One region of the Streptomyces sp. NPDC096310 genome, then DNA from elsewhere that is predicted to be linked to it. Evidence: riboswitches for the same ligand, from Rfam matches in the RefSeq annotation. Region 1 holds a riboswitch; each other region holds the start of a gene.
The links. A riboswitch is a leader RNA that binds a small molecule or an ion and turns the genes downstream of it on or off. The one in region 1 is predicted to bind cobalamin.
Positions count from the first base shown of each region.

Region 2: linked by a shared signal. The riboswitch ahead of ACIQ7D_RS34320 (CbtB-domain containing protein) and the one ahead of ACIQ7D_RS11910 (ABC transporter substrate-binding protein) in region 1 are both predicted to bind cobalamin.
Region 3: linked by a shared signal. The riboswitch ahead of cobN (cobaltochelatase subunit CobN) and the one ahead of ACIQ7D_RS11910 (ABC transporter substrate-binding protein) in region 1 are both predicted to bind cobalamin.

Region 1 covers NZ_JBIWFO010000004.1:199,262-202,527, forward strand. Annotated here, with positions in the region: gene ACIQ7D_RS11905 (FecCD family ABC transporter permease) at 1-170, opposite strand, end outside; gene ACIQ7D_RS11910 (ABC transporter substrate-binding protein) at 269-1,354, opposite strand; cobalamin riboswitch at 1,422-1,604, opposite strand; gene ACIQ7D_RS11915 (DNA-binding response regulator) at 1,682-2,350, shown strand; gene ACIQ7D_RS11920 (hypothetical protein) at 2,317-3,266, opposite strand, start outside.
Region 2 covers NZ_JBIWFO010000032.1:43,257-46,522, forward strand. Annotated here, with positions in the region: gene ACIQ7D_RS34310 (NAD(P)-dependent oxidoreductase) at 1-377, shown strand, start outside; gene ACIQ7D_RS34315 (CbtA family protein) at 367-1,215, opposite strand; gene ACIQ7D_RS34320 (CbtB-domain containing protein) at 1,261-1,500, opposite strand; cobalamin riboswitch at 1,538-1,694, opposite strand; gene ACIQ7D_RS34325 (histidine phosphatase family protein) at 1,717-2,430, shown strand; gene ACIQ7D_RS34330 (GlsB/YeaQ/YmgE family stress response membrane protein) at 2,434-2,697, opposite strand; gene ACIQ7D_RS34335 (hypothetical protein) at 2,849-3,166, opposite strand.
Region 3 covers NZ_JBIWFO010000032.1:31,511-34,776, forward strand. Annotated here, with positions in the region: gene cobN (cobaltochelatase subunit CobN) at 1-1,682, opposite strand, end outside; cobalamin riboswitch at 1,717-1,877, opposite strand; gene cobG (precorrin-3B synthase) at 1,964-3,266, shown strand, end outside.

The DNA of each region.
Region 1 (3,266 bases):
ATCGGGGTGAGGGGCGACTCGCCCCGGCCCAGATGCGCGGCGACGACCGACCAGACGTCGCCCACCCGGATGTCCGCGGGCCCGATGGTGATCGCCACGGCGACGGAGAGCGCGAGCGCGGCGAGGGCACAGGCCCAGCCTGCCGGGCGGAGCCAGGCCGCCGTCCGGATCCGGTGGAACCGGCCGTCCTGGGCCGGGGCGGACGGTGCGGACGGGTCCGGGGACGCGTGCGGCGCGGCGGGCGTCCCCGACGCCCGTTCCGTGGTTTTCACGCGGCGGGCGCGTACGCGCGCAGCGCCGCCGCCACCCGCTCGACGCCCTCCACCGTACGGATGCTCGGGTTCATCGCCTGGCCGCTGAGCCGGACGTACCGCCGGTGCTTCACCGCGTCCATGTTCCTGGTGGCCGGGTTGGTCTCCAGGAACTCGATCTTCTTGGCCGCCGTCTCGGCCGTCTCCGACCTGCGGGAGAGATCCCCGATCACCAGGAAGTCCGGGTTCCGGTCGGCGACCGTCTCCCAGTTGATCTGGGGCCACTCGTCATGGGTGGAGTCGAAGACGTTCTTGGCACCGACGGTCCGCGTGATGATGCCGGGCGCCCCGCAGCAGCCGCCCATGTAGGGGGCCTCGGAGTTGGCGAACCAGTAGAGGAAGGTGGTCTCCGCCGCCTTCTTGGTGTCGATCCCGGCGACCGCCTTGTTCATCCGTTCCTTCAGGCTCCGGACGAGCGTGGCGCCCCGCTCCTCGACGTCGAACACCCTGGCCAGATCGCGGATCTCGCCGTAGATGTCCTCCATCGTCAGCGGCGTCGCGCGCGATCCGTCGGTGTCGCCGGAGTTGTCCTTGGCGCAGTCGGACGGGGAGACATAGGTCGGCACGCCCAGCTTCCCGAACTGCGCGCGCGTGGCCACACCGCCCTTGCCCAGGGTGGATTCGAAGGAGGAGGCGACGAAGTCGGGCTCGGTGTCGAGGACCTTCTCGAAGGACGGATTGTTGTCGGCCAGCCGCTCGACCTCGGCATTCTCCTTCTCCAGCCCCTTGGGCAGCGGGTCCGTCCAGGTGGCGGTGCCGGCCATCCGGTCACCGAGGCCGAGGGAGAGCATGATCTCCGTGGTGCCCTGGTTGAGCGAGACGGCCCGCTCGGGCGGCGCGTCGATCCGTACCTTCTGACCGCAGTTGGTGACGGTACGGGGATAACCGGCGGCCCCGGACCTGGCCTCCGCCCCGGAACCCGATCCGGCCCCGGAGGCGCTGTCCCGGGTGGTGGTCGTCCCCTGTCCGCCGCAGCCGGTCAGCAACAGGGCGCCGGCCGCGAGGAGAAGAGTGGTACGGCGGGCAAGGCGTGCGATCGGCACGGAGTCGTTCCTCTGCGTCGAGGGCCCATGCGCGGAGCCCGGTCGTACGGTGCTCCCCCGCCACGGGACGCGGACGGAGGCCGCCAGCAGGTCTTCGGACTCGGGGTCATCCGGACGGGAGCGCCTTCCCGGACTGCCGTCCAGTGGCCGATGCCCCGCCCGTCGCCCTCACCGCTGCGCGTCAGCTCCGGATTCGCACCGGATTCCCTGACCCACGTACATGGGTTCGACTGGCCTCGGCAAGCTATCACAGGCGTTTTCCCGCCCCCCTGCGGCACTTTCCGGCGCTTTCCGCCCGGTGGCGGCCCGCGCGGCGGACAATGGGGCATGGCCGAAACCGCGCCCGTGAAGGTCGCCCTGATCGACGACCATCCCGTGGTCCTCGCGGGCATCGAGTCCTGGTACGCGGCATCGGAGCGGCCGATCGCGGTGACCGCCAAGGGCCCCGATCTGTCGGTGGCGACGAGCGGGCCAGGGCGGGACGCGGACGTCGTGGTGCTGGACCTCCAGCTCGGCCCGGGCAGGTCGGCAGGGCTGCCCGCCTACCCCGAGCTGCGGCAACTCGTCGCGCGGGAGCGGCAGGTGATCGTCTACACCATGCAGGACAGCCAGGAGACCGCGCTGACCTGTCTGGATCTGGGCGCGTTCACCTACCTCACCAAGGCGGAGGGCGAACGGCACCTCATGGCGGCGACCCTGGCGGCGGCCGACTGCCGCCCGTACACCCCGCCCGCGCTGGCCGGGGCGTTCGGCAGCGACGCGCGCAAGGGGCGGCCCGCGCTCACCCCGCGTGAGGTGGAGGTGCTGCTGGAGTGGTTCCAGTCGGAGTCCAAGGCGATGGTCGGGGCGAGCCTGGGGCTCTCGGTCCGTACGGTGAACACCTATCTGGAGCGGGTCAGGATCAAGTACGCCAACGCGGGCCGGCCCGCGACGACCAAGGCCAATCTGGTCGCGCGGGCCATTCAGGACGGGCTGACATCGCTGGACGAGCTGTGACCCCGGGCGCCGGGGACGGCGGCGACCACGTCGTCGGCGCCGCCGGCGCCGGCCGAAGCGACCCTGCCGCCCGGAGCGGCGCCGTCGCTCGCAGCGGCTCCGTCGGCAGCGGTGTCGAGGACGCAGGACGCCTCGACCAGCAGCCGCCCCTCGCTGCGTACGGTACGCACCCGCACCCCCTGCTCGGCCGCGTCCGGGATCTCCGTCAGCGCCGTCGCCGGGCCGTCCGTCACCACGCTCACCCGCACCAGGCCGCCGCTGCGCACCACCGTGGCGCGGGCGCTGTGCTCGGCGGTCGCCAGCGCGGCGAGCACCGGCTCGGTGAGCGCGCGGCGCAGCCGCCGGTCCACCGGGGCCGAGGCCCCGCGTACGGCGAGCTGTACGTCGACGCCCTGGCGTTCGGCGACGTCGATACCGGCCCGTAGTTCGTGGAGCAGCGGATCGTGCGCGTGGTCGCGCTCCGCGAAGAGCCGCCGCAGCCGCGCGGCCTCGACGGCGGAGCGGCGCCGTACCGCCCCGTCCCCCGGGTCGAGCGCACCGTCCGCGAGCCCGGTCAGCAACGGCAGGACGGAGCGGCCGAGTTCGGCGTAGCGGGCCCGCTGGTCGGCGTGGACCTGGGCGGCGACGGCGGCCTCCGTACGGACGCGCTCCTGTTCGCGCCCTGTGGCGCTCGCGGCGGCGGCGCACTCCCCGAGCGACCGGGCGAGCATCGCGGCGGCCACCTGGAAGGTGCAGATGGCCAGGGCGCTGACGGCCATCCCGGAGGCGGCCTCACGGGTCGGCACCCCGGCGAGCAGCAACTGACCGAGCGTCACGGCGAGATGGCCGCCGATGAAGACCAGCGTCGGCCCCAGCCCGGCGTCGAAGAGCAGCAGCACCCCGAACCAGCCGATCTCCAGGAACGTCCAGTGCGGGG
Region 2 (3,266 bases), on a different contig from region 1:
CGCGGGCGCTGGTCGCGGCGATGTCGGCGGCCGGGGTGCGGCGCCTCGTCGTGGTGAGCGCGGCGCCGCTGAACCGTACGGGTGTGGCGCAGACATGGCTCGCACACCGGGTGATCACGCCCATGATGTGGGTGATCCTCAGGGAGGTGTACACGGACCTGGAGCTGATGGAACGGACCCTGGCCGACAGCGACCTCGACTGGACGTCGGTACGGCCGCCCCGGCTGACGAACGGCGCGGGCCGAGGCATCTACCGGCACGCGATCGACGCGGGCCCGCCCGGCAACCGCATCGCCCGCGCCGATGTCGCCCGCGCCATGCTCGACTTCATGGCGGCGCCGGAGACGGTACGCCACGTGGTGGGCGTCAGCGAGTGACCTCCCCCATGGTCCCGGCCCCCGAGGCCCCGGTCCCCGAGGTCCCCACGGTCCCGGCGGCCGGCGCGGGGACGGCAGCCGCCCGCGGCCGGAGCGCGCGCTCGGCCAGTACGCCGAAGATCAGCCCGAAGGCCGTCCACAGCAGCGCCTGCACACCGAGCGACGCGAGCCTGAACTCCCACAGCAGCGCGGCGGGGAAGGACGCGGGAACGGCGTCGGTGTTGCCGGGCAGCACCAGACAGGCGACGGCCACCACGGCCACGTAACCGCCACCGGCGGCGAGCGACGCGTTCCAGTTGCCGAGCCGGGGCGCCAGCCGTCGGCCCGCGATGACGGCGATGACCGCCAGCAACACGCTGAGCAGGATCATCAGGAAGAACAGCGTGGTGCGTCTGCCGATGGTGTCCGGGCTGCCGACGGCGGGCGGCGCCGCCGGATACTTCAGGAACGGCACCAGACAGACGGTCGTGAAGGCGGCGCCCGCGACCAGCGCCGCGGTCGCCCGTGGACCGAACCGGCCGATCCTGCCCAGGCTCACGGCGAAGACCAGCGAGGCGATACCGCCCAGGGCCACCCCGTACACCAGTACACCGGTGGCGAGTCCGAACGTCGACTGGACGGGCCTGCTGACCAGTTCCTCTTCCTCCTCCCCGGCCGCGCCGGAGTCCGGTGCCGCGCCGTGGTGATGCGCCGGGGCGGACCGGGCCTCCTCCTGGGCGATGGAGTCCCGTACGGACGGCTCACCCGCGAAGTAGGCCAGCGCGAAGGCGAGAAGCCCGGCCAGCACGCCCGCGACCATGCCGCGGACCAGGATGATTCTGACGGTGGAGGCATGCATGCGCGTATATCTCCGTAATCTCCGTGCTCCGTGATCGCCGTCAGGTCAGTGGCAGGGGAAACCGAGCAGATGACGGCCGTCGTGCACCCACTCGTGCACACCGGAACCGGAGATCACCGACGTCGCGCCCTGTTCGGCGCCGACGAAGTAGAGCAGCACCAGCATCAGGGTGCCGACGAAGACCGCCCACGGCAGAACGGCGCGCAGCGGAAGCGGAGCCGGTACGGCGACGGTGGACGAGGTGGGCGCGACGGCCGCGTTCGCAGACGCTATGGACTGAGCCATGGCAGATCCTCCTTGGGGAACTCGCGTCCCGTTTCATGGAGCTCGAACGACGGCCTTCGGGTCTGACTCACCGGGCCCCCGCCGCATGGCACGCGGCCGGCACCCGGCATACAGTGGCGCGACCGTGCCGGAATCTCACCGGACTTCCGTCTCGCCGTCGTGGATATCGACGTGAAGGTACCGCGAACCGGCAGACGGGCCAAGGGGGCCCTTGCCATGACGATCCGCGTGCTGCTCATCTCACCCGCCATGGGACCGGCCCTGCGCGCGGCCCGCTTCGGCGAGGAACCACCGGAAGTCCGGCGGCCCGAGGCGCCCGGGGACGGCCCCGGGTACGACGGCCCCGCGGACACCCCCGGGAACGCCCCCGGCGCGGTGGGCGACCCCGGGGCCGGGCAGGACAGCGCGGTGGACACCGCCGGGGTACGTCAGACCGAGGCCGTACGGGAGGACTTCCTCCGCGGCGCCCGTACCGCCGCCGTGTACGTCTCGCCCTCGCCCCGCTGCCGTACGACCGCCCGCCTGCTCGGCCTGGACGCGCGGCCGCTGCCCGACCTCGCGCCCTGGGCGATGGGCCGCTGGCGGGGCAGGACCCTCGACGAGGTCGCCGCCGCGGAACCGCGGGCGGTGAGCGCCTGGCTCGCCGACCCCGCCGCCGCGCCGCACGGCGGTGAGTCCCTGCTCGCGCTCCAGGCCCGCGTCGGCCGCTGGCTCGACGCGCTGGGGCAGAACACCCCCCGGGTGGTCGCCGTGGCCGAGCCGGACATCGTCCGCGCCGCCACCGTCCACGCGCTCGGCACGGCCGCCGGAACGTTCTGGCGGTTCGACGTACGGCCGCTCACCGCCACCGAGTTCACCGGACGGGACGGCCGCTGGAACCTGCTCAGCGGCCGTCCGCTCGCCGGCGAAGGCACCGGAGAGGAAATCTGAGAATCAGCCGCGGCCCTTGGCTCGGTCCAGCGCGGCCACCCCCACGGCCGCCAGGCCGACCTGGATGATCAGCTCGATCCAGTCGAAGCCTTTGGTGTCCGCGACGCCGAACGCCGCCGCGATGAACGTACCGACGAGCGCCGCGACGATACCGACGCCGATGGTCCACAGCACCCCGATGCGCTGGCGCCCGGGCACCACGAGCCGGCCGAGCACACCGATGACGATGCCGACGACGACGGCAACGAAAATGCCGGATATCTCCATGTCCCCTCCTCTTCGCCCACTTACTGTCGAAAGTGGTACTCGCCGACCGTGTGCCCGCCCTGCGGACGCCGAATCCTTGCCGCCACCCACAAGGCCCTGAAGACCCGCACGCCCCACCGGGGGCCCGCAGGCCGGCCAGGCCCGCCGAGGCCTACCGCTGCGGCGTCCAGCCCGGGCCGCGCCCCGTCAGCGCCAGCAGCACATCGAACGGAGCGGCGCCCTCCGCCACCGGCTCCCCGGACATCCCCATCCGCCGGGCCGTCGGCGCCAGCGCCCCGAACTCCGCCACCAGCACCCCGACGAGCGCCGCCTCCGGCTCGTACGGCTGGCCCGTCGCCCGCGCCAGGTCCCACGCGTGCACCGTCAGGTCCCTCGGCACCATCGAGCCGACCGTCCTGGCCGGCAGCCCCGTCGCCCCCGACGTGCCCTCCTCGGCACCCGGCGCGCCCCACGCGGCCCTGCGCGCCATGCCCTCGTCGACCGGATCAGGACGGACCCCGCGATCCGGCCCCTCGCCCGCCCCACCGACGAGGCCCGCGCTCGCCGCCGACCTCGGCTACAGCGACCAG
Region 3 (3,266 bases), on a different contig from region 1:
GACGCGGACATCCCGGCGTTCTTGCCGGGCAGCCACTCCAGGTTGCCGTGCTTGCCCAGGTGGATCATGGCGTCGGCGCCGAAACCGCCGTCGTGCTCGGCCGCCTGGATCCAGCGGTACGCGGCCAGGTAGTGGTGCGAGGGCGGCAGATCGGGGTCGTGGTAGATCGCGATCGGATTCTCGCCGAAGCCGCGCGGCGGCTGGATGAGGATCAGCAGATTGCCGCGCCGCAGGGCGGCGAGCACGATGTCGCCGTCCGGGTCGCCGCCCGCGCCGACGCGGCTGCGGTCGAGGAACATCTCGCCGGGCGGCGGCCCCCAGTGCCGCTCGACGGAGGCCCGCAGACCGGCGGGGAGCAGTTCGTACCAGCGCCGGTAGTCGGCCGCCGGTATACGGACGGGGTTGCGGGCGAGCTGCTCCTCGGTGAGCCATTCCTGGTCGTGGCCGCCCGCGTCGATGAGCGCGCGGATCAGCTCGTCGCCGTCGCCGGACTCCAGACCGGGCACGGGCTCGTCCGCCTCCGTACCGAAGTCGTATCCCTCGGCGACCAGCCGGCGCAGCAGCGCGACGGCGCTGGCGGGGGTGTCGAGGCCGACGGCGTTGCCGATGCGGGAGTGCTTGGTGGGGTACGCGGAGAGGACCAGCGCGACGCGCTTCTCGGCGTTCGTACGGTGGGCGAGCGAGGCGTGGCGTACGGCGATCCCGGCGACGCGCGCGGCCCGCTCGGGGTCGGGTACGTAGGCGGGCAGTCCGTCCTCGTCGATCTCCTTGAAGGAGAACGGGACGGTGATCAGCCGGCCGTCGAACTCCGGTACGGCGACCTGCGAGGCCGCGTCGAGCGGCGTCAGCCCCTCGTCGCTCTCCTCCCAGGCAGCGCGGCTGCTGGTGAGGCAGAGGGCCTGGAGGATCGGTACGTCGAGTGCGGCGAGCGCGCCCGCGTCCCACGCCTCGTCGTCGCCGCCCGCCGACGCCTGGGCGGGCTTGGTGCCCCCGGCGGCGAGCACGGTGGTGACGATGGCATGCGCCTCGCCGAGGGCGGCCAGCAGCTCCGGCTCGGGGGCGCGCAGGGACGAGACGAAGAGCGGCAGGGGCCGGGCCCCGGCGTCCTCGATCGCCGAGCACAGCGTCTCGACGAAGGCGGTGTTGCCGCTCATGTGGTGCGCGCGGTAGTAGAGGACCGCGACGGTCGGGGCCACCTCGGCCACGGAATGGCCTGGCCGGCCGAAGCGCGGCGGCCTGACCTTGCGCTCCAGCCGTCCCCAGGTGGGCGCGGCGGCGGGCGGCTCGAAGCCGTGGCCGGTCAGCAGGACGGTGTCGGAGAGGAACCGCGCGAGCTGGTCCAGGTTGGCGGGCCCGCCGTGGGCGAGATAGGCGTGCGCCTCGGCGGCGATCCCGATGGGGACGGTGGACGCCTCCATGAGCTGTGCGTCGGGCGCCTGTTCGCCGGTGAGGACGACGACGGGGATGTCCCGGGCGAGGAGGGCGTCGATGCCGTCCTGCCAGGCGCGCAGACCGCCGAGGAGCCGTACGACGACGAGGTCGGCGCCCTCCAGCAGCGCGGGCAGTTCGTCGAGCGCGAGCCGGGCCGGGTTGGCGAACCGGTACGGGACCGGGCCGTCCGCCGCGTTGGCGGCGCGGGCGCTGAGCAGATCGGTGTCGGACGTCGACAGGAGCAGAAGCATGCGGCGTCTGGCCTTCCTCGGGGTCCGCGCCCCGGGCGGGTGTGGAGGACGGCGGGAGTTCCTGGCTCACCCGACGGCCGGAGCTGTCGGGTTCACAGTGGCGGGACCGCGCCGGGTTCGCACCGGGCTTCCTCCCCATGACGCCGTCACTGGCGTGTGACGGGCCTGACGGGCCCGCCGTCTGCATAGTAAGTGCTGAGGTCACGGGCGGGGGAGGGCGCCTCGTCGGGGCGGCGGACGAGGAGGGGGCGGGCGGGGGCCACGTGGGTATGCTCGCGGCCATGCCGCCCACCTCGCCAACACCCGTGAACCGGGACGAAGCCGCCGCGCGCGCTCCGGTCGGGGGCGCGGTGCGCGATGTCGTACGGGAACGGGGTGACGCCTGCCCCGGCGCGCTGCGGCTGCACCGTGCCGACGACGGGTTCCTGGCCAGACTCCGGCTGCCCGCAGGGCTGTTGACGCACCGTCAGGCGCTCGCCCTGGCGGATGCGGCGGAGCGTCTGGGCGACGGTCGTCTGGACCTCACGTCCCGGGGCAATGTCCAGCTCCGGGGGCTCGGCGCGAGCTGCGGCGGTGAGCTGGCGGCGCTGCTGCACGAGGCGGATCTGCTGCCGTCGGAGGAGCACGAGCGGGTCCGGAACATCGTCGCCTCACCGCTGGCCGGACTCGACGGACTCGGCGCCGGGGACGTGCCGTCGTGGGCCCGGCGGCTGGACGGGCTGCTGTGCGCGAGCGAGGCGGCGGCGGAGCTTTCCGGGCGCTTCCTGTTCGCGCTGGACGACGGCCGGGGCGATGTGGCGACGCTGGGCGCGGATGTGACGTTGCTCGCACGGCGGGACGGCACGGCAACGGTACAGATCGGTATGAATCACCCGCCGTTCGGAGACCAGCCGGTACGGGCGGTACGCGTCCCGGCCGCCGACGCCCCGCGCGCGGCCCTGCTGGCGGCGGAGACCTTCCGCACGGCGGCGGAGGCGAGCGGCACGGGCGCCTGGCGCGTACGGGACTTGCCCGCCGTGGTGGCCCGCGGGCTGCCCGCCGCGGTGACGGAGCGCCTGACGGCGGCCGGGATCACGGTCCTGACAGGGGACTTGGCGGGAGTCCCGACGGGGGACTCGGCGGGGGACCTGACGGGGGATGCGGAGGAGACGCGGGAGGGCGCACGGGTGCCCGTCCCCGGGCTGATCCCCTCCCCCGACGGGACGGTCGCGCTCTCCGCGTACCCCCGGCTGGGGCGGCTGAGCGTGGCGCAGTGGCGGCATCTGCTGTACGGGGGCGGCGGCCTGCGGCTGACTCCCTGGCGCGGGGTGATCGTTCCCGGCCTGGCCCCGGACGACGCCGCCGGTCTCCTCGGGCGCCTCCGTACCGCCGGCCTGGTCACCGAGCCCGGCTCCCCCTGGCTCGGTGTCGGCGCCTGCACCGGGCGGCCCGGGTGCGCCAAGGCGCTCGCGGACGTACGGGCGGACGCCGCCGCGTCCGTGACCACCGCCCCCGCCGCGGACCTGGATCAGGACAGTGACCGGCACAGCGACCGGACCGGGCTGCCCGTGTACTGGTCGGGGTGCGCGCGGCGCTGCGGTCATC